3 regions of the Gordonia sp. PS3 genome follow, and region 1 is predicted to be linked to each of the others. Evidence: riboswitches for the same ligand, from Rfam matches in the RefSeq annotation. Region 1 holds a riboswitch; each other region holds the start of a gene.
The links. Region 1 has a riboswitch for cobalamin ahead of ACE11G_RS17315 (ABC transporter substrate-binding protein). Riboswitches for the same ligand answer to the same signal wherever they lie in the genome.

Region 1 (7,925 bases):
GATTTGGAACCGTTCACCGTCCTACTCCGGCTCTCCACCGCCAGGACCTGGTCGGCGGCCCCGCGCGGTACGTCGATCACGGTGTGCGTGACGGTGATCTCCGAACCTTTGACCGGGCCGGCCTTCACGTGCACCCGGACGACGCCGCAGTCGCCGGTGACCTGCTTGCGCGCAGCCTCGAGGTCGACGCCGCCGTCGATCTCGGCGACGGGCTGCACCGACTCGCTGATCGCATCGTCGCCATCGGTCGCCGCCATCACGCCGACCCTCTTCGGGTCGATCGTGGTGACCATCGCTCCGGATGCCGCGCACTGCGCGGGTGCGATGTCGACGTGTGCGGTGGAATCGGAGAGTTGCTCCGTCATCTGCGCGAGGGCGTCCTTGCTGAGCCGGGCGGTGTGGAAACCGGCGGGCAGTTCGGCCTGTGTCAGCGGCAGCTCGGCGGCCTCGCGCTCGGCAGCGGTGGACGAGCCGTCGGTGCTGCATCCCACCGAGGCGAGCACTGCGCCACCCGCCAGCATCGCCACCGACATCCGGATCGCCCTGCCCGCCATGTGTCCCCTTCGACTGTGGTTTCAGTACTGAATGTACTTGCCGGACATCCGGGCCGTCCCCGGCCGTCTCCGCTCGGGCGTCCGGTTCACCGGCTCGCCGATCGGTCTCCGAACCACTCCCGGATCGGTTCACCTCCCACCAGGTGCCGCTCCACCACATCGGCGACTCGCGCCGCTGTGAGTCCGGCGTACCAGACGTCGTCCGGGTAGACCGCGACCACCGGCGCCTGCGAGCAGGGGAACAGGCACCCGGTGAGCGTGATGAGGACGTCGTCGTCGCCGAGCCGCCGGGCGTCGAGTTCGGCGGAGAGTTCCGACTGCGTCTCGGCGCCCCCTCGCGCCGAGCATCGGGGACCGCGGCAGACCAGCACGTGTCGCGCGAACCCGGGAACCGCGTCCCAGGCCTTCGTCGCGAGCGGGGCGGTGGTATCGCGGGCCGGGGCCCCGCCGTCGGCGGCAGCCCGCTCGATCAGATTCGCGTAATCCGTTGTCTGGCAAAGCGATCCGCCGATTCTGATATCCGGCGCGGAGCCCGCCGGGCGGTTCCGCAGCCAGTGCCCGATCACGCGGCGGAACCAAGCGTCCATCTTTCGGTCGGCGAGCGTCTGACCGCTCAGCACCACCACCGAGTCGGCGCCCTCGCGGGCCGCCTCGTCGAGCACCTCGGTGACGGTGTCGGACTCACCGCCCAGGACGGCGGAGCGGAAGACCGTGCCCGGATGGCGTTCGGCGAGCTCTCCCAGCGCACGGGCGAGTTCGCCGTGCACATCCGCGCCGCGATCCGTCGGCGCCGTCACGATCACCCAGTCGGCGTCGATCATCACTTCTCCCCTCCTGTGGCCGAAACCACGCCGCACATGACGATCAGTGGCCCGCCGGTGACCGGATGGCGAAGCACCTGCGCGTCGAGGCCGTAGACGTCCGCCAGCAACTCGGGCGTCAGCACCTCGGAGGCGCTGCCCTGCGCACGGACGCGGCCCTCGTCGAGCACGACGAGGTGGTCGCAGTACATCGCGGCGAGTTGCAGATCGTGCAGGGCAGCGAGGACGGTGAGGCCGAGATCCCGGGCCAGCTGCAGCAGGTGAAGCCCGGCCGCCACATCGAGATGGTTGGTCGGCTCGTCGAGGACGAGGACCTTCGGGCGCTGCGCCAGCGCCCGCGCCATCTGGACCTTCTGCCGTTCGCCGCCGGACAGGGTCTGCCAGGTGCGGTGCCGCAGATGCTCGATGCCGAGCGTTCCGATGGCCTGATGCGCCTCGTGCGCGGCGTCTCCGAGCGGCCTGGCCCATCCGCCGGCGTGCGGGATGGTGCCGAGCTCCACAATCTGTTCCACCGACAGTTCCAGGACGGTCGCCGAGTGCTGTTCCAGCTCGGCGACGGTGCGCGCGAACTCGCGGCGGCCCAACTCCCGGACGTCGGTGCCGCCCAGCAGCACCTGTCCGGCGTCGGGCCGCTGCCAACGCATCACCATCGACAGCAGGGTCGACTTTCCGGACCCGTTCGGGCCGATCACGCCGGTGAATCGGCCGGCGGGCGCCCGGGCCGTGACGTCGTCGAGGATTCTCCGCTCGCCGCGGGCGAAGCTCACCGCCCGCATCTCGATGCCGGGCATCCCGGTCTCGGTACCGGTCATTCGGTGCCTCGCTGTCGCCGGAGCAGGTAGATGAAGGCGGGCACGCCGATCACCGAGGTGACGAGCCCGAGCGGCAGTTCCCGCGACGGCATCACGCCGCGGGCGATGATGTCGGCCCAGACCACCACCAATGCCCCGAGCACCACCGCCACCGGCAGGACCCGATAGTGCAGCGGGCCCACGAGAAAGCGAACCATGTGCGGCACCACGAGCCCCACGAACCCGATGATCCCCGACAGCGCCACCAGGACGGCGGTGCACAGCGACACCAGCGCGTAGAGCACCCAGCGAGTGCGGGCCACGTGAGTGCCCAGGCTCGCGGCGGCGCGTTCACCGAAGGCGAAGGCGTCCAGCGTTCGGGCGTGGGCCAGCACGGCGACGATCGTGCACACGGTGACGATCGCGGTCAGCGCGAGGGTGTTCCAGCGGATGCCGGCCACCGACCCCATCGACCAGAACATGACGCGGTCGGCGGTGCCGTGCGGGCCGAAGTAGATCAACGCCGAACTCAGCGCCGCGGCGAGTTGCCCGACGGCGACGCCGGCCAGGATCAGTCTGCCCGGAAGCAGCGCGCCCCCGCGCGTGACCGCGATCGCGAACACCAGCAGCAGCGCACCCATCGCCCCCAGAAACGCTGCGACGGAGACCACTGAGCCACCGGCCATGCTGCCCATGCCGACTCCCGTGCTCAACACCACCACGGCGCCGAGAGACGCACCGCCAGACATCCCGAGGATGTACGGGTCGGCCAGCTGGTTGCCCGTCAACGACTGCAGGACGGTGCCGCAGACCGCCAGGCCCGCACCGATGAGTGCCGCTCCGACCACCCGCGGCAGCCGCAGCTGAACGACGATGTTCTCGTCGAGCACATCGGACGTGCCGATGCCCACGCTGCTGCCGAGCGCTCGCACCACTGTGCCCAGCGGCAGATCGGCCGATCCGACCACGATTCCGAGCGCCATGCTGATCAGCAGCAGGATCGTCAGTCCGGCCAGCCAACCCGCCAGGGCCGGTGTACCGCGGAGCCGTTCGCGCACGCGCCGACTACTTCGCGAGCGCGTCCGACAGCTTGGCGGCGCCGTCGATCAGCCGCGGACCGGGGGTGCTCTCAGCGAACGGGATCACCACGAACGATCCCTTCGCGACGGCCTTCAGGTCCTTGAGCGCCGGGTCGGACTCCAGATACTTCCGCTTGGCGGCGGCCGGATCCCAGTCGGCGTCCACCAGGACGATCACGTCCGGATCGGCTTTGAGCACCGCCTCCCAGCCGGTCTCGGCCCAGTTGCCGGAGAGATCTCCGAAGACGTTCTTCGCGCCGACGGCGTCGATGACCAATTGCGGCCCGCCGTCGCCGGCACCGACGAAGGGCTTGTCAGTCGAGGAATCCCACCACAGAACCGTCTTGCCCCGTCCGGCCGACTTCGCGGTGAGGTCGGCGAGCTTCGCGCGCATGTCGGCGTTCACCCGGTCGGCATCGGCCGTCCGTCCGAAGAGCACGCCGTAGTCGCTGGTCTCACCGGCCACCGCGTCCCAGGACGAGGCCGGACGCTTCAACTTGTCCTCGCAGCCGAAGGGCGACACGTAGGTCGCCACACCGAGGTCGTCGAACGACTGCCGGCTTCCCAGCGCCTTGTCGTCGAAGGCGCTGCTGTACGACGCGGCGATCAGGTCGGGGTGCTTCTCGAGGACCGCTTCGCGGGTGGGGTACTTCTCCGACAGCACCGGGATCTCGCCGTAGGCTGCGGCCCATTGCGGGGCGATGGCGCTGTCGAGGTAGGCGGTGCCGACCAGCTGCCCGCCGGCGCCGACGGCCAGGGCCGACTCGGTGGCCCCCTGGTTGACGGTGATGGCCGCGTCGGCCGGCTTCTTCAGGGTGACGGTGCGGCCGCAGTTCTGCAGGCTGATCGCCGAGCCGTCGGCGCCGGATGCGGGATCGTCGCCGGAACAGGCAGAGACGGTGAGGACGGTGCCGGCGACGGCCAGGATCACCGCGTTCTTCAGGGTGCGCAATGCGACCCCCTTTCCAGATACTCGTGGAACTTCGGGGTACGCCGCGGCCGGTCTCCTGGCTACACAGGACTGCCGGCGGTCACACCTTCCCAGATGACGAGCACCCAGTGGCTGGAGTCCTGCACTCCCGGCGACTTCCGGACCTGTTCACAGTGGCGAGTACCGCGCCGGCTTCTCACCGGACTTCCCGAGCACCGTGACGTATCGCCCGAGTGTATCCGGGCACGGCCGGGACACTCGGGCGACCTCGAATCAGGCGGGGTCTTTGAAGTACACGAGCTGGTGCGTGGTCGCGAGGAGCACCTCGCCCGACCAGAGCTGTCCGTACTGGTCGAAATGACCGTGCCCGAACCGGGCGGCGCGCGCCGTCGCGAGGACGTGTCCGGTTCCATGCGCCTCGAGTTCCTGCGCGGTGGCGTGGAAATACGTGGTCAGGGTGATGGTGCCCGCCGGCATGTAGGTTCCGTGCCGGAGAAAGACACGAGGGTAGAACACGTCGGTCATCGCGGTGAGCGCCGGGAAGTCGAGCGGCCGCTCGGGCCGGTCGCGCAGCCACAGCGTCGACGTCGAGTCGGCGTCGTTCCTCCCGTCCATGCCGCCCGCGACGAACCGCTTGTCGTAGTTCTTGGCCCAGGCGATGAAGTCCACGTACTCGCTGACCTCGACCTCCTCGGCGGGCGGTGCGGCCGGAGGCGTCGGCTCGGTGTCGGACCAGGTGTCACGGGCGACGCCGAAGACCGCGGTGCCGGTGGCCGCCACCTGTCCGGATTGGCTGATCGTCACCACCCAGTGCTGATTGGTGCGGTTGGTCCGGACGGGCCGCAGGTCGAGATCCCACTGTCCTTCGGCGATCGGTGCCGCGTAATTGATGGTCAGCGCGAGCGGATCGCCGAGGACGTCGGGCCGCTGCTGGATGCCGTTGACGACGGTCGCGGCCGTGATGCCGCCGAACGGGCCGACCATGTTGTTGTACGCGGGATGCGTCTGCGCGCGGACCACATGGTCCGACGCCGTGGGCGTGAGGGCGATGGCCTCATCGAAAACGTGAGTCATGCGTCGACGGTAACAGAACGATCGTTCTACTCACGCGTACCCTGAGTGCATGGCAACACTCCCCGTCCGCGACCGACTGCTCCTGTCGGCGACTCAGCTGCTCCGGAGCAAGGGAGCCGACGGATTCGGAATGTCGGAGCTCATGGAGCACAGCGGCGTGGCGCGGCGCTCGATGTACCAGCACTTCCCCCGCGGCAAGGCGCAACTGCTGGAGCAGGCCACCGACGAGGCGGGCAGGCACGCCTCGTCGCGCCTCGCGGCCGCACTGTACGGCCGGACCGCTGTGGAGGGTCTGATCGTCATCGTGGACGAGTGGAAGCAGACCCTGGTGCGCCACGACTACCGCCTCGGCTGCCCCCTGGTTGCCGCCTCCACCTCCGCCGCGGAGTACCCGGGTGCGGCCGAGCGCGCCGCCACGGCTTTCCAAACGCTGGCGGGCCAGATCGCCGCATCCTTCGAGGCCGACGGACTGGCCGCGGACGCCGCCCGACGGGCTGGCGACATGCTGGTGGCAGCCCTCGAAGGCGCCATCATCACCTCTCGCGCCACCCGTTCCACCGCACCGCTCGACGCCTTGTCGTCACACATCCGCGAGACGTGGGGCTGAGCCCTCCGATATTCGGTCGACAGACCTCCGCCAACCCTGTACAAAAGTACATGTACATTCGTACAGAATTGCGAGGGAGTCATGGCCAAGCACGACCCGGAGGCACGGCGGGCGGCGATTCTCGCCGCGGCGGCGGATCTGGTGATCGAACTCGGACCGGCCGCGCTGACGCACCGCCGCGTCGCCGAGCGTGCGGGTGTGCCGTTGGGATCGACGACCCAGTACTTCACCTCCATCGACGACCTGCGCACCCAGGCCCTGGAGCGGCTCGCCGCGGAGGTCGACGAAGACCTGGCCGCCGTGCGGAGCAGCCTGGTCGCGGCCGGCGGGTCAGCGGAAGCGCTGGTGGATCAGATTCACGACTACCTCGCCGACAGCCGCGCCGTCGCGGCCGACGTCTCGCTGATATCGGCGGGCCTGTTCGATCCCGAGTTGCGCGCGCTGTCGCTCCGCTGGCAGACCAATCTCGTCGAGATCTTGAGCGATTACGTCGGACCCGACAACGCGCTCGCCCTCGCGATCGTCTCCGACGGTGTCGTGATGCACGCGGCATTGCACAACACCGTCGTCTCCAAAGACTTCCTGCACACTCTCGTCGCGCCGTTCATGGCGCAGAAAAGACAACCGTGATGACTGCCTCACCCACCACGGGGAGCACCGGCTACTCCACCGTCCGCGCCTGGCTCGCGACCGCTGTGTTGAGTGCGAGCCTGCTCGTGATCGTGATGGATATGACGATCCTGAACATCGCTCTTCCCGCGATGTCGGCCGACTTGGAGCCCACCGCCTCCCAGCTGCTGTGGATCGTCGACGTCTACTCGCTGGTGCTCGCCGGGCTGCTCGTCCCGGCCGCATCGCTGGCCGACCGCTGGGGACGCAAGCGGATGCTGTTGGCCGGGTACGCCGTCTTCGGCGCCGCATCGCTGCTCGTCCTGGTCGCCGAGTCGGCGACCGCGGTGATCGCCATCCGCGCCCTCCTCGGCACCGGCGGCGCGTTCATCATGCCGACCACACTGTCGACGATCCGCGTCCTGTTCACCGACGCGCGCCGGCGGGCGCGCGCACTCGCGGTGTGGTCGTCGGTCGCCGGTCTCGGTGCGGCGATCGGCCCGCTGGTCGGCGGTTTCCTGGTGGAGCACTTCTCCTGGCAGTCGGCTTTCCTGGTCAACGCTCCGCTGATGGCGCTGGCCGTGGTCGCCGGGGTCTTCCTGCTCCCCGAGTCGCGGTCGGCCGACCCGGGAGTCTGGGACTGGCTGGGCATCGCCCTCTCGTTCTCCGGCATGGTGCTCCTGATGTGGTCGGTGAAGCACTTCGGTGCCGAATCGAGTCTGCTGGTCCCCGAGGGCTGGGCCGCGTTCGCCGCAGGAGTGCTGCTGCTGACCGTCTTCGTCCGCCGCAGTCTGCGCCAGGACCGGCCGATGCTCGACGTCGGACTGTTCCGCAGCCGCGTCTTCACCGGCGGTATCGCCGGCGCCCTCGGCTCGATGTTCGCGATGGCCGCGGCCCTGCTGCTGCTCGCCCAGTGGCTGCAGTCGGTAGAGGGCAGTTCACCGATCCGTGCCGGCCTGCAGCTGGTCCCGCTCGCTGTCGCCTCGGCCGCCGCGTCGCTCGCCGCACCGCGTCTGGCCGAACGCATCGGTCCGCGAATCGTCATTGCCGGCGGCATCGCGGTGGCCGGCATCGGCATGATCGCCGTGTACCTGATCCCCGGAGAGCTGCACTACGCGTCGGCCGTCGTGTCGTTGATCCTGGTGGGTGTCGGCATCGGATCGCTGGCGATCGGCTCGGCGCTGATCATGTCGGGCAGCCCCGAGAACCGCGCGGGCAACGCCGCCGCGATGGAGGAGACCTCCTACGAACTCGGCAGCGTCATCGGTGTCGCGCTCCTCGGCAGCGTCGCCGCGGTGCTCTATCGCAGCCGGCTCGACGAGTCCGGCGCGCTGGACGACCTCGATCCCCGATTGCACGACGCGGCCCGCGAGTCGATCGGGTCCGCGGCGGGCGTCGCCGATCAGCTGCACATGCCGAACCTGGCACAGCAAGCCGGTACCGCGTTCACCGATTCGCT
Region 2 (7,925 bases), 1.1 Mb from region 1:
GTTGTCCGATGTGCCCGCGCTCGAGCTCCTCGGCGTCGGCGATCCGGTCGAGTACATCCGAGCCGCCGACGCCGCGTGGGCCGACGAGTCGCGTCTCACGTGGGCGGTGTGCGTCCCCACCACCGGCGAACTCGCGGCGCTGATCGGCGTCGACGCCGCGGGGTCGGTGGCCGGCCTCGCCCGCGACGGCTACGACGCCGCGCTCGCGGCCGCGGTCGATCCCGCCACCCGTTGCGCGAGCGCACTGCTCGACGTCGAAGCGGCGGCTCTGCGCTCCGGACTGCCAGGCCGCTGACCCGGACGCCGCGCATCCAGGTCGCCGCGCATTCAGGCAGGCGCTCAGAGGGGCGAGTCGGCGGGGTTCCCGAGATCGGTGCAGTCGACCAGCACCATGTCGTCGCGGTGCGCGACGAGATACCGCACGGCAGGCAGTCCCGCCCCCAGCTCCGCGATGGCCTCGCGAACGCGTTCGGCTCCCAGGTAGAAGGGTTGGGCGGGACGGCCGCCGAACGCCGCGCGGCACAGACTCGTCGGGCAGTCGGCGGCGGCCTCGATGACGCGTGCGACGGCGATCGAACCGGCATCCGGGCTGTCGAGGGTCTGGATCACCGCCCCCGCCAGACTCGGATGCTGATCGACGAACTTCAGCGCCGCACTCGAGCAGGCGTCGAGACTGTCGTACCACTCGGGGAGATAGAGCGTCGTCGACGAGGTGTCGGGCGCCGGAACCACGCGGGCGCCGAGCGCCACATAGATGTCCTTGCAGCCGCCGGCGCCCAGACTTGACACGCAGGCCATCAGTCGCTGTTCTGTCGGAACATCGCCGTCACCTGCGGGATTCCGCTCGTCTCCACGGGCTACGAGGATGATCCCAGCGACCGGATGAGCCGGTCCGCCGGAGTTAAAATCACCGCCGGATCCCATGCTGCCCAATGGTACCCGGTCCCTTACCATCGATAACTGCAACTGGTTCGCCCGGCCGGGATCACTATGGAGCCCCTGCTTCCCGCCGGGCGTCGACGCGAGTTCGCTGCCGACGGCAGCGACCGCCCGCGAAGAGGGAATCCGGTGAGACTCCGGAGCTGACCCGCAGCGGTATGTCGGAACGACCGCCGTCACACGCACTGGGACCGCCCCGCCCGAGCCACGGCTCACCGGCGGCGGCGCCTGGGAAGCGACGGCCAGTAGAAGCGGGCTCCATTCCTGGCCCGCGCGCCGACGAGCCCGAAGACCTGCCGGATGTATCGAGCGCATCCGCGCCCGATGGCTGTCCGCCTCGAGGAAACGGGCGACTGACGAACTGCGGTTCGCAGCGCCCGGTATGGCGACGGCTCGAACTACTCATGCAGGAGAAGAACACGTCATGTCTGATGACACGACTATCACCACCGACACCAGCACCACCCACTCTGCGGGCTTCACGGCCACCGTCCCCGGCGTCGCCCGGATCGGCGCCAACCGGGAGCTCAAGCGCGCGGTCGAAGCCTATTGGGCGGGCCGGATCGACGCCGCCGCGCTCACCCGGGTCGCAACGGGCATCCGCCGCGACAACTGGAGCAGGCTGATCGACGCCGGTTTCGACTCGGTGCCCGTCAACACGTTCTCGTACTACGACCAGGTGCTCGACACGGCTGTGATGCTCGGCGCGCTGCCACCGCGAGTGGCGGCGATCGACGATCCGCTGGACCGCTACTTCGCCGCCGCCCGCGGCACCGCCGGCGGCCCGGGCCCCGACATCGCACCGCTGGAGATGACCAAGTGGTTCGACACCAACTACCACTACCTGGTTCCGGAGATCGGTCCGGACACCGAGTTCACCCTCGACCCGGGCGCAGTCCTCGATGAGATCGCTCAGGCGCAGGCTCAGGGCGTGCCCGCCCGTCCCGTGGTGATCGGACCGATCACCTTCCTCGCGCTCGCCAAGGCGGTCGACGGCGGCCCGGCACCGCTGACCCGCATCGACGATCTCCTGCCGCTCTACACCGATCTCCTCGGCCGCCTGGCCCAGACCGGTGTCGACTGGGTCCAGATCGACGAACCCACGCTGGTGACCGATCAGGCCGACGGTCTCACCGACCTCGCCGAACGCGTCTACGGTGTGCTGTCGGCTGTCCGGACGCGCCCGCGAATCCTGGTGCAGACGTACTTCGGCGATACGGGCGACCGTCTCGCGGCACTGGCGCGGACCGAGGTGGAGGGCGTCGGAGTGGACCTGGTGACCGGCTCTCCGGACACCGTCCGCACGGCCGATCTGACCGGAAAACTGGTAGTCGCCGGCGTGGTGGACGGCCGCAACGTCTGGCGCACCGACCTCGACGCGGCGCTGGCCGCACTCGAGTCGCTGCGCGCGCACGCCGGTGCCCTCGCGGTCTCGACCTCGTGTTCCACACTGCACGTCCCGTACACCGTGCGCGGCGAGTTCGAACTCGACCCGGTGCTGCACGGATGGCTGGCCTTCGCCGAAGAGAAGTTCGGCGAGGTGGCCGCGCTCGCTCGGGCCCTGGCGCACGGCCGGGACGACCAGGCGTGCCGGTTCGAGGCGGCGCGCGCGGCACTGGCGTCCCGGGCAGCGGACCCGCGCGTACACGTCGCCGCGGTCCGCGAACGCCTCGCCGGGCTCACTCCGGCCGACTGGACCCGCTCGCCCGCGCCCGACCGCCGTGAGGCGCAGGACGCCGCGCTCGGCCTGCCCGTCCTGCCGACCACGACCATCGGCTCGTACCCGCAGACGGTCGAGATCCGCAAGGCGCGCCTCGCGCTGCGCAACGGAACCATCGACTCGGCGGCCTACCGGTCCCGGATGGAGCAGGAGATCGCCGCGGTGATCGCCCTGCAGGAGCAGGTGGGTCTGGACGTCCTCGTCCACGGGGAACCCGAGCGGAACGACATGGTCCAGTACTTCGCCGAACAACTCGACGGCTTCTTCGCGACGGCCGCCGGCTGGGTCCAATCGTACGGGTCACGCTGCGTCCGGCCGCCGATCCTCTTCGGCGACGTCCGGCGGTCGTCGCCGATGACGGTCGGCTGGATCACCTACGCGCAGTCCCTGACCGAGAAGCCGGTCAAGGGCATGCTCACCGGCCCGGTGACGATCCTCGCGTGGTCGTTCGTCCGCGACGACCAGCCGCTCGCCGAGACCGCGCGTCAGGTGGCTCTCGCGATCCGGGACGAGACCACCGATCTCGAGCGCGCGGGGGTACCGATCATCCAGGTCGACGAACCGGCACTGCGCGAACTGCTGCCGCTGCGGACCGCCGACCGCGCGGCGTACCTCGACTGGGCGGTGACCGCCTTCCGTATCGCCACCGGCGGGGTCGGCGACGCCACCGCGATCCACACACATCTGTGCTACTCGGAGTTCGGCGAGGTGATCGGTGCGATCGCCGCGCTCGACGCGGACGTCACCTCCATCGAGGCGGCGCGCTCCCATATGGAGGTCCTCGACGACCTCGACGCGGCCGGCTTCGCCGCCCAGGTGGGTCCGGGCGTCTACGACATCCATTCGCCGCGCGTGCCGGCCGCCGATGAGATGGCCGCGTCGCTGCGTGAAGCGCTCGACGCGGTGCGCGCCGACCGGCTGTGGGTCAATCCCGACTGCGGGCTCAAGACCCGCCGCACCGACGAGGTCACCGCCGCGCTGCGGAACATGGTCGACGCCGCCCGCCGGGTCCGCGAGGAGATCGCCGCCGATCGGGCCACGGTGCCCGCCACCTGATCGCGACCGGATCCATCGGACACCGCTCACCGGTGACCGATGGATCCGGTGCGGCCCGTCCTGCCTCCGGTACCGCCGCGTCCGAACTACAGTGGGAGCCGCCCGATTCCCCGACCGGCGGTGCCCGCGACAAGAGGTGGAGACGATGCTCAGATGGTTGGCTGTTGCCGCGACGTGGGTTCTCGCCGCGGTGTCCTCGACGCTCGTCCTGGTCTCCCCGTGGTGGCTATTCGTCACCGGCGTCCTCGCCTTCATCGCACTGGTCGGCACGTACGACCTGGTGCAGGCCCGCCACAGCATTCTGCGGAACTATCCGGTGCTCGGGCATTTCCGCTTCCTCATGGAGAGCATCCGGCCGGAGATCCAGCAGTACTTCATCGAACGCGACACCGACGGGACCCCGTTCGACCGGGAGACGCGCACCACGATCTACGAACGCGCCAAGGACGTCAAGGACGTCGACCCGTTCGGCACCCAGCGCGATCCGACGGTGATCGGATACGAGTACGTGCGGCACTCGATCGTCGCGCACTCCGCCACCGACGAGACCCCCACCGTGCGGATCGGCGGGCCGGCGTGCACTCAGCCGTACGACATGGCGATGTACAACGTGTCCGCGATGAGCTTCGGCGCGCTGTCGGCGAATGCGATCCTGGCACTCAACGGCGGTGCCGCCAAAGGCGGCTTCGCACACGACACCGGTGAGGGCGGGCTCAGCTCCTACCATCTGCGGCCCGGGGGCGATCTGATCTGGGAGATCGGCACGGGTTATTTCGGCTGCCGCACCCCCGACGGGCACTTCGACCCCGAGCAGTTCCGCGCCAAGGCATCGAACCCGCAGGTCAAGTGCATTTCGATCAAGCTGTCCCAGGGGGCCAAACCCGGTCTCGGCGGAGTGATGCCCGGCCCCAAGGTGACGGCCGAGATCGCGCAGATGCGGGGTGTCCCCGCCGGGCGGTCCGTCGTCTCACCGCCCTCGCACAACGCTTTCCACACCCCCGTCGGGCTGTGCGAGTTCATCGGCCGTCTGCGCGACCTGTCGGGCGGCAAGCCGGTCGGCTTCAAACTGTGCGTCGGTTCGCGCAGTGAGCTCCTCGGCATCTGCAAGGCCATCCGCCAGACCGGGATCGCACCCGATTTCATCATCGTCGACGGGGCCGAGGGCGGCACCGGGGCCGCGCCGGTGGAATTCGAGGACAACGTCGGGACCCCGCTGACCGAAGGCCTGATGACGGTGCACAACGCGCTGGTCGGCACCGGTCTGCGCGACCATATCCGGATCGGCGCGTCGGGCAAGATCACCAACGGCATCGACATCGTCAAGCGCGTGATCCAGGGCGCCGATTTCACCCTCGCGGCGAGGGCGATGATGATGGCCGTCGGATGCATTCAGGCGCAGCAGTGCCACACCAACAAGTGCCCGGTCGGCGTCGCCACCCAGGATCCGAAGCGAGCCCGCGCACTCGACGTGTCCGATAAGACCGAACGGGTCTACAACCTGCAGCGCCACGTCGTCGACAACGCCAAGCAGTTCGTCGCGTCGATGGGGCTGACGAGCTTCGACGATCTCCACCCGTCGATGCTGATGCGGACGGTGGGGCCGAACAGATCGAAGTCGTACGCGGAGATCTACGAGTGGCTCGCGCCGGGCGAACTGCTGACCCGCCCGCCGGAGTCGTGGCGCGAGGACTGGGAGTACGCGAGTGCGGAGTCCTTCGTCCTCACGAGTGCGCACGAACCCGATCCGTCACACCGGCCGCCGAGCCACGGCAGCACCCGGCATCCGCTCGCGGTGTAGGCCCGCTCGCGGCGCTCTCAGCGCCAGGCGAACACCGGCTGTTCGAGATCGTGAACGCGGGTGTCCCGGCCCGCCAGCACCACCTCGGCGAACTGATACACGACCGCGGCCGTCGGCGCGTGGATCCGGGCGCCCGCGATGTTCAGCGCGACCAGGGTGCGCGGCGACTCCGGTATCCGACTGAACACCGCCGGCCGGCGCAATTCGTCGAAGGACACGAAGAAGAGCTTGTCCACCTCGGCCGGACTCGGATGGACGGGCGGGTCGTCGTCCACCCAGCACACCACCGGTGTCATCAGATAGCCCGACCGCGTCTCGTAGTCGTCGAGAAGGCCGAGCACCGTCTCCTCACCGAGCTCGATCCCGATCTCCTCGTGCAGTTCGCGCAACGCGGCCCGGGTCGGCGTCTCGCCGGGATCGAGGCGTCCGCCCGGGAGCGCGAACTGATTGGAGTGGTTGCGCAGGGACGACGGCCGCCGGGCGATCCAGATCCCGTACTCCCCGCCGTGACGGACGACGGTGATGGCGACCGCCGAGTGCCGGAGCCTGCCCGCCGGGTCGTCGATGGTCCGGCGGGCCCAGCTCCCGATCCGCTCCCGTGCCAGTTGCCGCGTGATCTCCATGCCTTCATCTCTACCCGGTGCGGCGTCCCGAGGGCGGCTAACCGATCACCACGAGCAGGTCGCCGGGCGCCACCTCGGCGACCGCGTCGACGGCGACCCGCTCGACCACCCCGCCGACGGGCGCGGTGATGGAGGCCTCCATCTTCATCGCCTCGATCGTCGCCACGGTCGATCCCGCGGTCACGCTGTCGCCCTCGGCCACGGTGACGGTGACGACGCCGGCGAAAGGCGCACCGATCTGGCGCGGATCACTGCGGTCGGCGCGTTCGGCGACAGCTGCCGACGGCTCCACCGACCGGTCCTGGGCCGGCACCGGCCGCAGTGTCCCGTTCACCGTGAACAACACGGTGCGGCGGCCGAGGTCGTCGGGTTCGCCGACCGCTTCGAGACCGACGAGCATCTCGGTGCCGGGACCCAGCCGGACGCGATGCTCCTCGCCGGGCCGCAGACCGTAGAAGAACTCCGTCGCCGACAGCCGCGAGGTGTCGCCGAACGTCGCCCGATGGTCGCCGAACTCGGCCGCCGGGCCGGGGAACAGCAGCCGGTCCAGAACCCGCCGCCTGCGCGGCCCGGATCGGGTGAGCGCCTCGCGATCGTCGGCCGCGAGGGCGGCGGTCGGCGGCGTGTGGGTCCGGCCCGCGAGGACCTGCGTGCGCAACGGTTCCGGCCAACCGCCGGCGGGCTCTCCGAGATCGCCGGCGAGGAAGCCGATCACCGAGTCGGGGACATCGTGCGATGCGGGGTCGGCGGCGAACTCGGCAGCGGTGATCTGCTGCGCCACCAGCGACAGGGCGAGATCGCCGACCACCTTCGACGACGGCGTCACCTTGATCGGCCGCCGCAACAGTGCGTCGGCGTCGGCGTAGGCCCGTTCCACCTCCTCGAAGCGGTGGCCGACGCCGAGGGAGATGGCCTGCTGCCGCAGATTCGACAGCTGTCCCCCGGGGATCTCGTGTTCGTAGACGCGTCCGGTCGCGGCTCCCACCCCGGACTCGAACGGCGCGTACACGCGGCGCACGGCCTCCCAGTAGGGCTCGAGGGAACACACGCTGCGAAGATCCAGCCCGGTGTCGTGTTCGCCGTTCTCCAGCGCCGCCACCACCGCGGAGAGCGATGGCTGACTGGTGGTGCCCGACAGCGGAGCGCTGGCTGCGTCGACCGCGTCTGCTCCCGCGGCGATCGCCGCGAGATAGGTGGCGACCTGACCGCCCGCGGTGTCGTGGGTGTGGACGTGGATCGGGATGTCGAACTCCCGGCGCAACGCGCCGACCAGGGCGGTCGCGGCACGCGGACGAAGCAGACCGGCCATGTCCTTGATCGCGAGCACGTGGGCGCCGGCGTCGACCACCTGCTCGGCCAGACGCACGTAGTAGTCGAGGGTGTACAGGTCTTCACGCGGATCCGACAGGTCGCCGCTGTAGCTCAACGCCACCTCGGCCACCGCCGTCCCCGTCTCGCGTACCGCGTCGATGGCGGGCCGCATCGCCTCGACGCTGTTGAGCGCATCGAAGATCCGGAACACGTCGATTCCCGTGGCCGCCGCCTCCGCGACGAAGCCGCGGCACACGTCGTCCGGATGCCGGGTGTAGCCCACGGTGTTGGCACCGCGGAGCAGCATCTGCAAGCAGACGTTCGGCAACCCCTCCCGGAGTCGTTCGAGCCGCTCCCAGGGATCTTCCTTCAGGAAGCGGAGCGCTACGTCGTAGGTGGCACCGCCCCAGCACTCCACCGACCACAGCTGCGGGGTCAGTGCCGCCACGTACGGTGCGACGGCGTCGAGGGCGCTGGT
Region 3 (7,925 bases), 1.1 Mb from region 1:
GCGTGCGGTCGGAAGTCTTGGACCGGCGCATCATCACGCCGAGCAGCGCGACGAACGCCACGGTCAGGACCGTCCACAGAAGTACCTGGTTCGCGATCGCGTACACCCGGAAGTCGGCCACCACCTGTCCGGGGAATCCGGCGCCGACGATCCGGTCGCCGTCCATCACCGGACCGGGGATCTCCTTGAACTCGGGAAGAAGCGCGGCCGTGATGGTCACACCGACCAGGTACACCACCGCGGAGGTGACACCCGACCACAGTCCGCCGATCCGGTCCGCGAGCCGGCAGCCGAGGATCACCGCGACGACCATCAGCGCCACCGACACCAGCGTCAGCGTCAGGTAGGCGCCCGACCGCGCTCCGATGGTGTCCTCCTCGCCGACCGCGGGCGGGTTGGGCGGGTAGACGAAGTAGGGGACGCCGATCACGGCCACGAAGGCCACGGCACCCAGCCCCGCTGCGACCGCCCGAGGGTCCGCGGCCGGCCACCGACGTCCCACGTAGGCCCACAGAACTGTGAACGCGACGGCGAACAGGGCGCCCATCGCGACGGCGAAGACGACCGTGCCGACTCCCGCACCGATGTTCTCCTGGACGGTTCGGCTGTAGATCTCGTGCTCGTGTGCATGCTCGCCGGACAGCATCGACTCGGCGTGCGACCGCTCCTCCTCGTAGTCGATGGCCAGCCGCACCTGCGGTTCGATGAAGATCCGCGCATAGACGAACGACACCAGTCCGGCGATCAGGCCTGCGAGCACGCCTGCGCCGGTGAATCTGCGCTCCATTGTTCTGTTGTCTCCCCGGCTCAGTGGCAGGGGAAGCCGAGGAAGTGCCGTGCGTCGTGCACGAACTCGTGGACATGGGTGTCGCTGCCGAACACCGACACCGCGCCCTGGTCGTATCCCAGGAAGTAGTAGGCGAGCGCCGCGAGTGCCACGGTGGCGGTGAGCCAGAGGGCCGCGCTCGCGGCGGAGAGGTTCGGCACGGCGAGGGAACGTACGCCCTGCGTTGCGGTGGATGCGGTCATCGTCGACGTCCTGTTCTCCCGGATCACGCGCCCGGGGTCGGCATTGTTCACACCGATGCGACTGTCTGGCTCGCAGTCCGACGGCGTCGTCGGCGGACCGCTCACAGTGGCGCGACCGCCCCGGATTCGCACCGGGTTAACCGCATCGGCCCGCTGAGTGTACCGCCGGCCGCAATCCGCTGAGTGTCACAGGTGTGCGCTTGAATGGGAGTGTGGCATCGGGCAGTCAGATCCTTCGGAGCATGCATCCGGCCACGCAGCGGTGGTTCAGCGACGCGTTCGGCGCGCCGACCCGAGCCCAATCCGGTGCGTGGACGGCGATCGCCCGCGGCGAGAACACCCTCGTCGTGGCTCCGACCGGGTCGGGCAAGACCCTCGCAGCCTTCCTGTGGGCCATCGACTCGCTGTACCGCGAGCGGATCGACGCCGCGACCGGCGGCAGTGCGGGCACCGCTCCGGGTGTCCGGATCCTCTACATCTCACCGCTCAAGGCACTCGCCGTCGACGTGGAGCGGAACCTGTCGGCACCACTGGTGGGCATCGCGCACGCGGCGCAGATCATGGGACTCGACGCACCGTCGATCACGGTCGGAGTCCGGTCCGGGGACACCTCGGCGGCCGACCGCCGACGGCTGCAGACCCATCCGCCCGACATCCTGATCACCACGCCCGAATCGCTCTACCTGATGCTGACCTCCTCGGTGCGCGAGACCCTCGCCACGGTGACGACGGTGATCGTCGACGAGGTGCACGCCGTCGCAGCGACCAAGCGGGGCACGCACCTGGCGCTCTCGCTCGAACGGCTCGATGCGCTGCTCGAGCGGCCCGCGCAGCGCATCGGGCTGTCAGCGACCGTGCGGCCCGAGGAACTCGTCGGCGAGTTCCTGGCGGGCGAGGGCGACTGCACCGTCGTGAAGCCGCCTGCGGCGAAGACCTTCGACCTCTCCGTGGACGTGCCGGTGGAGGACATGACCGCCATCCCGCCGCCGGACACCGGGACGGACGATCTCGACGACGCCTTCTCCCCGACCGCCGGTTCCCTCTGGCCCCACGTGGAGTCGGCGATCGTCGACCGCATCGAGGAGAATCGCTCGACGATCGTCTTCGCGAACTCTCGTCGTCTCGCCGAACGTCTGACCGCCCGGCTGAACGAGATCGCCGCCGAACGCGCGGGCATCGAGTTCGACCCGGACCGACCGAACCCGACAGTGCCCGGCGGGATGCCCGCCTACGTCTCGGCCAGTGGAGACACGGCGGGCGCGCCCGCCGTCCTCGCCCGCGCCCACCACGGCTCGGTGAGCAAAGAGCAGCGTGCACAGATCGAGGACGATCTGAAATCCGGCAGGCTCCGGTGCGTGGTCGCAACGAGCTCACTGGAACTCGGCATCGACATGGGTGCCGTCGACCTCGTGATCCAGGTGGAGGCCCCGCCGTCCGTCGCGGCCGGGCTGCAGCGCATCGGCCGCGCCGGACACCGGGTCGGCGAGGTGAGTCGCGGCGTGCTGTTTCCGAAGCACCGCACCGACCTGATCCACTGCACGGTGGTGGCGCAGCGAATGCTCGCCGGCCGCATCGAGGCGCTCTCGGTACCGGCCAACCCGCTCGACATCCTCGCCCAGCAGACCATCGCGGCGACCGCCGTCGACGATCTCGACGTCGACGACTGGTACGCGACCGTCCGGCGCGCGATGCCGTATCGGACCCTCACCCGCGACGTGTACGACGCCGTCCTCGATCTGATATCCGGCCGGTATCCGTCCGACGAATTCGCCGAACTGCGCCCGAGGGTGGACTACGACCGCGCAGCCGGGCGGCTCACCGCCCGGCGCGGCACCCTGCGTCTGGCGGTCACCTCCGGCGGGACCATCCCCGACCGCGGGCTGTTCGGCGTCTTCCTCGTGGGCGGGACCGACCGCGCAGAAAGCGGCCAACCCCGCCGGGTCGGAGAGCTCGACGAGGAGATGGTCTACGAGTCACGGGTCGGCGACGTGTTCGCCCTCGGCGCGTCGAGCTGGCGAATCGAGGAGATCACACACGATCGGGTGCTGGTCTCGCCCGCGTTCGGCATGCCGGGGAGGCTGCCGTTCTGGATCGGCGACGCCGTCGGTCGTCCGGCCGAGCTCGGTGCGGCGATCGGTGAGTTCATCGGGATCGCGGGCCATGAGGAGAAGCTCGCCGCACTCGCCGCCGAACTCGGGCTCAGTGCCAATGCAGAGCGCAACCTGTCCGCGCTGATCGCCCAGCAGCGCGATGCCACCGGCGTGCTCCCGACCGACCGCACCCTCGTACTGGAACGCTTCCGCGACGAGCTCGGCGACTGGCGGCTGGTGCTGCACTCCCCCTACGGCCTGCGGGTCCACGCACCGTGGGCCGGTGCCGTGGCCGCGCAGCTCTCGGCACGTCTCGGCATCGACGGGGCCACCACTGCCACCGACGACGGCATCATCGTGCGCCTCCCCGACACCGATGACGATCCGCCGGGGGCCGACGTCTTCCTCCTCGACCCCGAGCACATCGAAGCGGACGTCACACGCGCGCTGGCCGATTCGTCACTGTTCGCGTCGCGGTTCCGCGAGTGCGCCGGGCGGGCGCTGCTGCTTCCGCGCCGTGATCCCGGAAAGCGTGCCCCGCTGTGGCAGCAGCGGCAGCGCAGCGCCCAGCTGCTGGCGGTGGCGTCGCGCTTCAGCGATTTCCCGATCATTCTCGAGACGGTCCGCGAATGCCTCTCCGACGTCTACGACCTGCCCTCGCTGGTGGACGTCCTCACCCGCATCATGCAGCGCAAGATCCGGATCACCGAGGTCGAGACGTCCACGCCGTCGCCCTTCGCGGCCTCGATGCTGCTCGGCTACGTCGGCTCGTTCATCTATGACGACGACGCCCCGCTCGCCGAACGCCGGGCGACCGCGCTGTCCCTCGACACCGCGTTGCTCGCCCAGCTCCTCGGCCGCGTCGACCTGCGTGAGTTGCTCGATCCCGCAGTGATCACGGAGGTCGTCGCACGGCTCCAGCGGACGGCTCCGGAACGGCGGGCGCGCGACGATCAAGATGTGGTGGACCTGCTGCGATGGCTGGGACCGTGCACACCCGGACAGATCGCCGAACGCTACCGGGGCGACGACCCACTCGCCGTTCCGCTCGACGAGGTGCTCGAGCGACTCGTCGCCGACGGCCGCCTGATCGAGGTGCCCTTCCGCGGCGCGACCGCTCTGGCCTCGGTCGACGACGCAGCGCGCCTCCGCGACGGCCTCGGCATACCGCTCCCGCTGGGCGTCCCCGCCGCCTACCTCCAGCCTGTCGCCGATCCCCTGGCCGACCTGGTGCACCGTTACGCCCGCACCCACGGACCGTTCACCACCGCCGATGTCGCGGAAGCTCTCGGCATGGCGCCCGCGGTGGTGACCCGGACCCTTGAAGAGCTCGCGGCGCGACGAACGGTGATCGAGGGCGAGTTCATTCCGCTCCCGCCCGAACCGCAGACCGGGCGCACCCCGAGCCAGTGGTGCCATTCCGACGTCCTCACCCAGCTCCGCCGCGGATCGCTGGCGGCCGGGCGCGCCGAAGTGGAGCCGGTCAGCGCCGAGGCGTACAACCGATTCCTGCTCGGCTGGCAGCACGTCACCGGGAAGTCACGGCTGCGCGGCGCCGCCGGCGTCGCGGCCGTCGTCGAGCAACTCGCCGGACAGCCGATACCGGCGTCGGCGTGGGAGACGCTGGTGCTGCCGGCCCGGGTGGAGGACTACCGGCCGTCGATGCTCGATGAGCTGACCGCCTCCGGCGAGGTGATCTGGTCCGGACACGGGGGCATCGGCGGGGCCGACGGCTGGGTGGCCCTGCATCTGGCCGACGCCGCCGCACTCACCCTCCGGCCCGCCGAGGACACCGAACTGACTCCCGCGCAGGACGCGGTCCGGACCGCTCTCGACCGGGGCGGGGCCCTGCGCTTCCGCGAGCTGTCCGACGCGCTGAACAACGCAGAGCACGCGATCCCCGACGGTGAACTGCCGGACCTGCTGTGGGATCTCGTCTGGGCCGGGCTCATCACGAACGACTCGTTCTCGGTGGTCCGCGCCGCGCTGAACCCGCCGCGCAGCGCACGATCGTCGGCCACCTCCGCCCACCGGACTCGCGGTCGGCCGCCGCGTCTGCGCGCCGCGCGGCTGTCGTCGCAGTATCTGGCGGGTGCTGCGGGTGCGGCAGCCACGCCGCCCACGGTCGGGGGGCGGTGGTCGGTGATCCGTCGCATCGCCGTCGATCCGACCACCGCTGCCGCTGCCACCTGCGAGGTGCTTCTCGACCGCTACGGCGTGGTGACGAAGGGAGCCGTGACCGCCGAATCGACCGAGGGCGGGTTCGCGCGAATCTACAAGGCGCTCGGCGTCTTCGAGGACAACGGCCAGGTGCGGCGCGGGTACTACATCGACGGGCTGGGAGGCGCGCAGTTCGCCGCCGGTCACACCGTCGACATCCTGCGCGAGTCGGCTGTCGTCGCACGCCAGGAACGGTGCGCGGCGGTGGTGCTCGCGGCCACCGATCCGGCGAATCCGTACGGTGCGGCCCTCGACTGGCCCGAGCGAGCCGTCGAATCGGGGCATCGGCCCGGCCGGAAGCCGGGAGCGGTCGTGATCCTGGTGGGCGGACGCGCCGCGGTGTTCATCGAGCGCGGCGGAAAGACGGTGCTCACCTTCACCGCCGAGACCGAGATCCTCGAGGCGGCCGCGGCGGCGCTGTCGCACGCGGTCACCACCGGGGCGGTGCCGCGCATCCACATCGATCAGGTCGACGGCGAGCCGGTACGCCGCACACCGCTGGGTGACCGACTGGTCGCCTCCGGCTTCGCGACCACGCCCCGGGGGCTGCGGATGAACTACGACCCGAGGAGCCGGTAGCGGTGCCCGAAGGCGACACCGTGTTCCGTGCGGCGCACCGCCTCCGCACCGCGCTCGTCGGAAAAACCCTGAGCGACAGCGACTTCCGAGTACCTCGCTACGCCACCACCGACCTGTCCGGTGCGCGCGTCGAGTCCGTGCGGTCGGCGGGAAAGCACTTGTTCATCGATCTGCGGCGTCCCTCGGGCACCCCGGTCTCGATCCACTCGCATCTGATGATGGAGGGCCTGTGGGACGTGCACGCCATCGGTGCGAAGTGGCGCAGGCCGTGGCACACCGCACGAGTGGTGCTGCGTGCCGGAGACATCGAGGCCGTCGGCTTCGATCTCGGCGTCCTGGAACTGCTCGCCGATCCCGGCCCCGCGGTCGCCCATCTCGGCCCGGACCTGCTCGGCGACGATTGGGATGCGGCTCGCGCCGTCGAGAATCTGGCCACCGCCCCCGATACCCCGATCGGCATCGCTCTCCTCGACCAGCGCAATCTGGCGGGTGTCGGCAACGTGTATCGCAGCGAACTCTGCTTCATGCGGCGCGTGCACCCGGCCACACCGACGGCCGCGGTCGACCTGCCGCCACTGGTGGACCTCGCGCACCGGTTGTTGACGGCCAACCGGCTGCGCGTCGCCCGCGTCACCACGGGCGCCACCGGCCGCGGCCGGGAACTGTGGGTGTACGGCCGCGACCGCCGCCCGTGCCGCAGATGCGGTACCGCCGTCGAACGCGGGATGCTGGGCGAGCCGCCGGCCGAGCGCAGCATCTATGTGTGTCCGCGATGTCAGACACGGTGACGCGGATGCGCCGAACCCCTAGGGTCGGGCGCAAGACCGGTCGGCCCCAGGCGTCGACCCGCACCGCGACGTCAGGAGGACGAATGGACATCGAACAGCGCGTGGCCGCACTCGAGAAGATCGAAGCGATCAAGGAACTCAAGTACCGCTATTGGCGCGCCTGCGACGCCAAGGATCCCCGCGGATTCCGTGACGCCTTCATCGCCTCCGGCGCCCGGATCGATTACGGCCGCCTCGGCGCGTTCGACGACGTCGAGCCGATGGCGCGGATCTTCACTCAGGTGGCACTGCACAAGGTGGACGGTCGCCACGCCATCCTCGACATGCACCACGGGATGCACCCGGAGATCCGGCTCACCGGTGAGTCGTCTGCGATCGGCCGGTGGACGCTGCGATTCCGACAGCTCAACCTGTCGGACCGTACCGAGACGATCGCCACCGGCGAATACGACGACGAGTACGTCGTCGAGAACGGCGAATGGAAGATGTCGAAGTGCGTCTTCACCGAGACCTGGTCGGTGACACGCCCACTCGACGCCGGGGCGATCATCACCGAGGGCGCCTTCGCCGCAGAGTCGGCCGGGTGAACCGGATCAGCGGATCTCGTGGTCGGGCTCGGGCCCGAAGACGAACCGCCTGCCGGTGATCTCCTCCACGGCGATCTCCACGTACGTCGTCCGCACCGTGGGAATCCAGGGGTTGAGCGGGGTCTGGTCGGCCGCTTCGATCTCCGCGGAGTCTCGGAGGATGCGGGCGCGCCCCTTGGCCACCACGCTCCAGCCGATCCGGCTGGTGAAGGCGTCCACCTCGATCACTGCTCGGTCGTTGACGGCGAGCTCGGCCAGCTTCGTGCCCTCCGCGGTCCGGAACAGGATCTTGCCGTTCGACACGTAGATGTTCACCGGGAAGACGTCCGGCTGCCCGTCGACGCAGACCGCCAGCCTGCCGAGGACGCTGCCCTCCAGCAGTTCCCACGACTGTTCGTTGCTCAGGTTCTCCACCGGCTGCGTACTCATGGCCCCAGTCTGGCCCAGACCGCCCGGGCTGTACAGGGCACTTGGTCTGTGAGCCGGGCGACGTGAGTCGGATTCGCCGCTAGTCCGGAACGGGAACCGGTTCGAGGATCTCGCGGCGCGCCTCCGGTGCCGCGGCGCGCAGCGCATCGGCGGAGGCGTCGTCGGGCTGGCGCTGCGAGGCGATCTCGGCGTCCACCCGCGCC

Region 2: linked by a shared signal. The riboswitch ahead of metE (5-methyltetrahydropteroyltriglutamate--homocysteine S-methyltransferase) and the one ahead of ACE11G_RS17315 (ABC transporter substrate-binding protein) in region 1 are both predicted to bind cobalamin.
Region 3: linked by a shared signal. The riboswitch ahead of ACE11G_RS12240 (CbtB-domain containing protein) and the one ahead of ACE11G_RS17315 (ABC transporter substrate-binding protein) in region 1 are both predicted to bind cobalamin.

What each region holds. Positions count from the first base shown of each region.
Region 1 is NZ_CP169524.1:3,741,065-3,748,989, forward strand. Features, by position in the region: gene ACE11G_RS17295 (hypothetical protein) at 1-554, opposite strand, end outside; gene ACE11G_RS17300 (ferredoxin) at 641-1,375, opposite strand; gene ACE11G_RS17305 (ABC transporter ATP-binding protein) at 1,375-2,187, opposite strand; gene ACE11G_RS17310 (iron ABC transporter permease) at 2,184-3,224, opposite strand; gene ACE11G_RS17315 (ABC transporter substrate-binding protein) at 3,232-4,197, opposite strand; cobalamin riboswitch at 4,225-4,411, opposite strand; gene ACE11G_RS17320 (acyl-CoA thioesterase II) at 4,450-5,250, opposite strand; gene ACE11G_RS17325 (TetR/AcrR family transcriptional regulator) at 5,300-5,857, shown strand; gene ACE11G_RS17330 (TetR/AcrR family transcriptional regulator) at 5,939-6,487, shown strand; gene ACE11G_RS17335 (MFS transporter) at 6,487-7,925, shown strand, end outside.
Region 2 is NZ_CP169524.1:2,620,937-2,628,861, forward strand. Features, by position in the region: gene ACE11G_RS12120 (hypothetical protein) at 1-295, shown strand, start outside; gene ACE11G_RS12125 (hypothetical protein) at 340-789, opposite strand; cobalamin riboswitch at 1,021-1,255, shown strand; gene metE (5-methyltetrahydropteroyltriglutamate--homocysteine S-methyltransferase) at 1,364-3,715, shown strand; gene ACE11G_RS12135 (FMN-binding glutamate synthase family protein) at 3,861-5,513, shown strand; gene ACE11G_RS12140 (CoA pyrophosphatase) at 5,531-6,136, opposite strand; gene ACE11G_RS12145 (pyruvate carboxylase) at 6,174-7,925, opposite strand, start outside.
Region 3 is NZ_CP169524.1:2,654,131-2,662,055, forward strand. Features, by position in the region: gene ACE11G_RS12235 (CbtA family protein) at 1-787, opposite strand, end outside; gene ACE11G_RS12240 (CbtB-domain containing protein) at 808-1,029, opposite strand; cobalamin riboswitch at 1,071-1,218, opposite strand; gene ACE11G_RS12245 (ATP-dependent helicase) at 1,272-5,918, shown strand; gene ACE11G_RS12250 (DNA-formamidopyrimidine glycosylase family protein) at 5,921-6,706, shown strand; gene ACE11G_RS12255 (nuclear transport factor 2 family protein) at 6,790-7,293, shown strand; gene ACE11G_RS12260 (pyridoxamine 5'-phosphate oxidase family protein) at 7,300-7,722, opposite strand; gene ACE11G_RS12265 (glycerol-3-phosphate dehydrogenase/oxidase) at 7,802-7,925, opposite strand, start outside.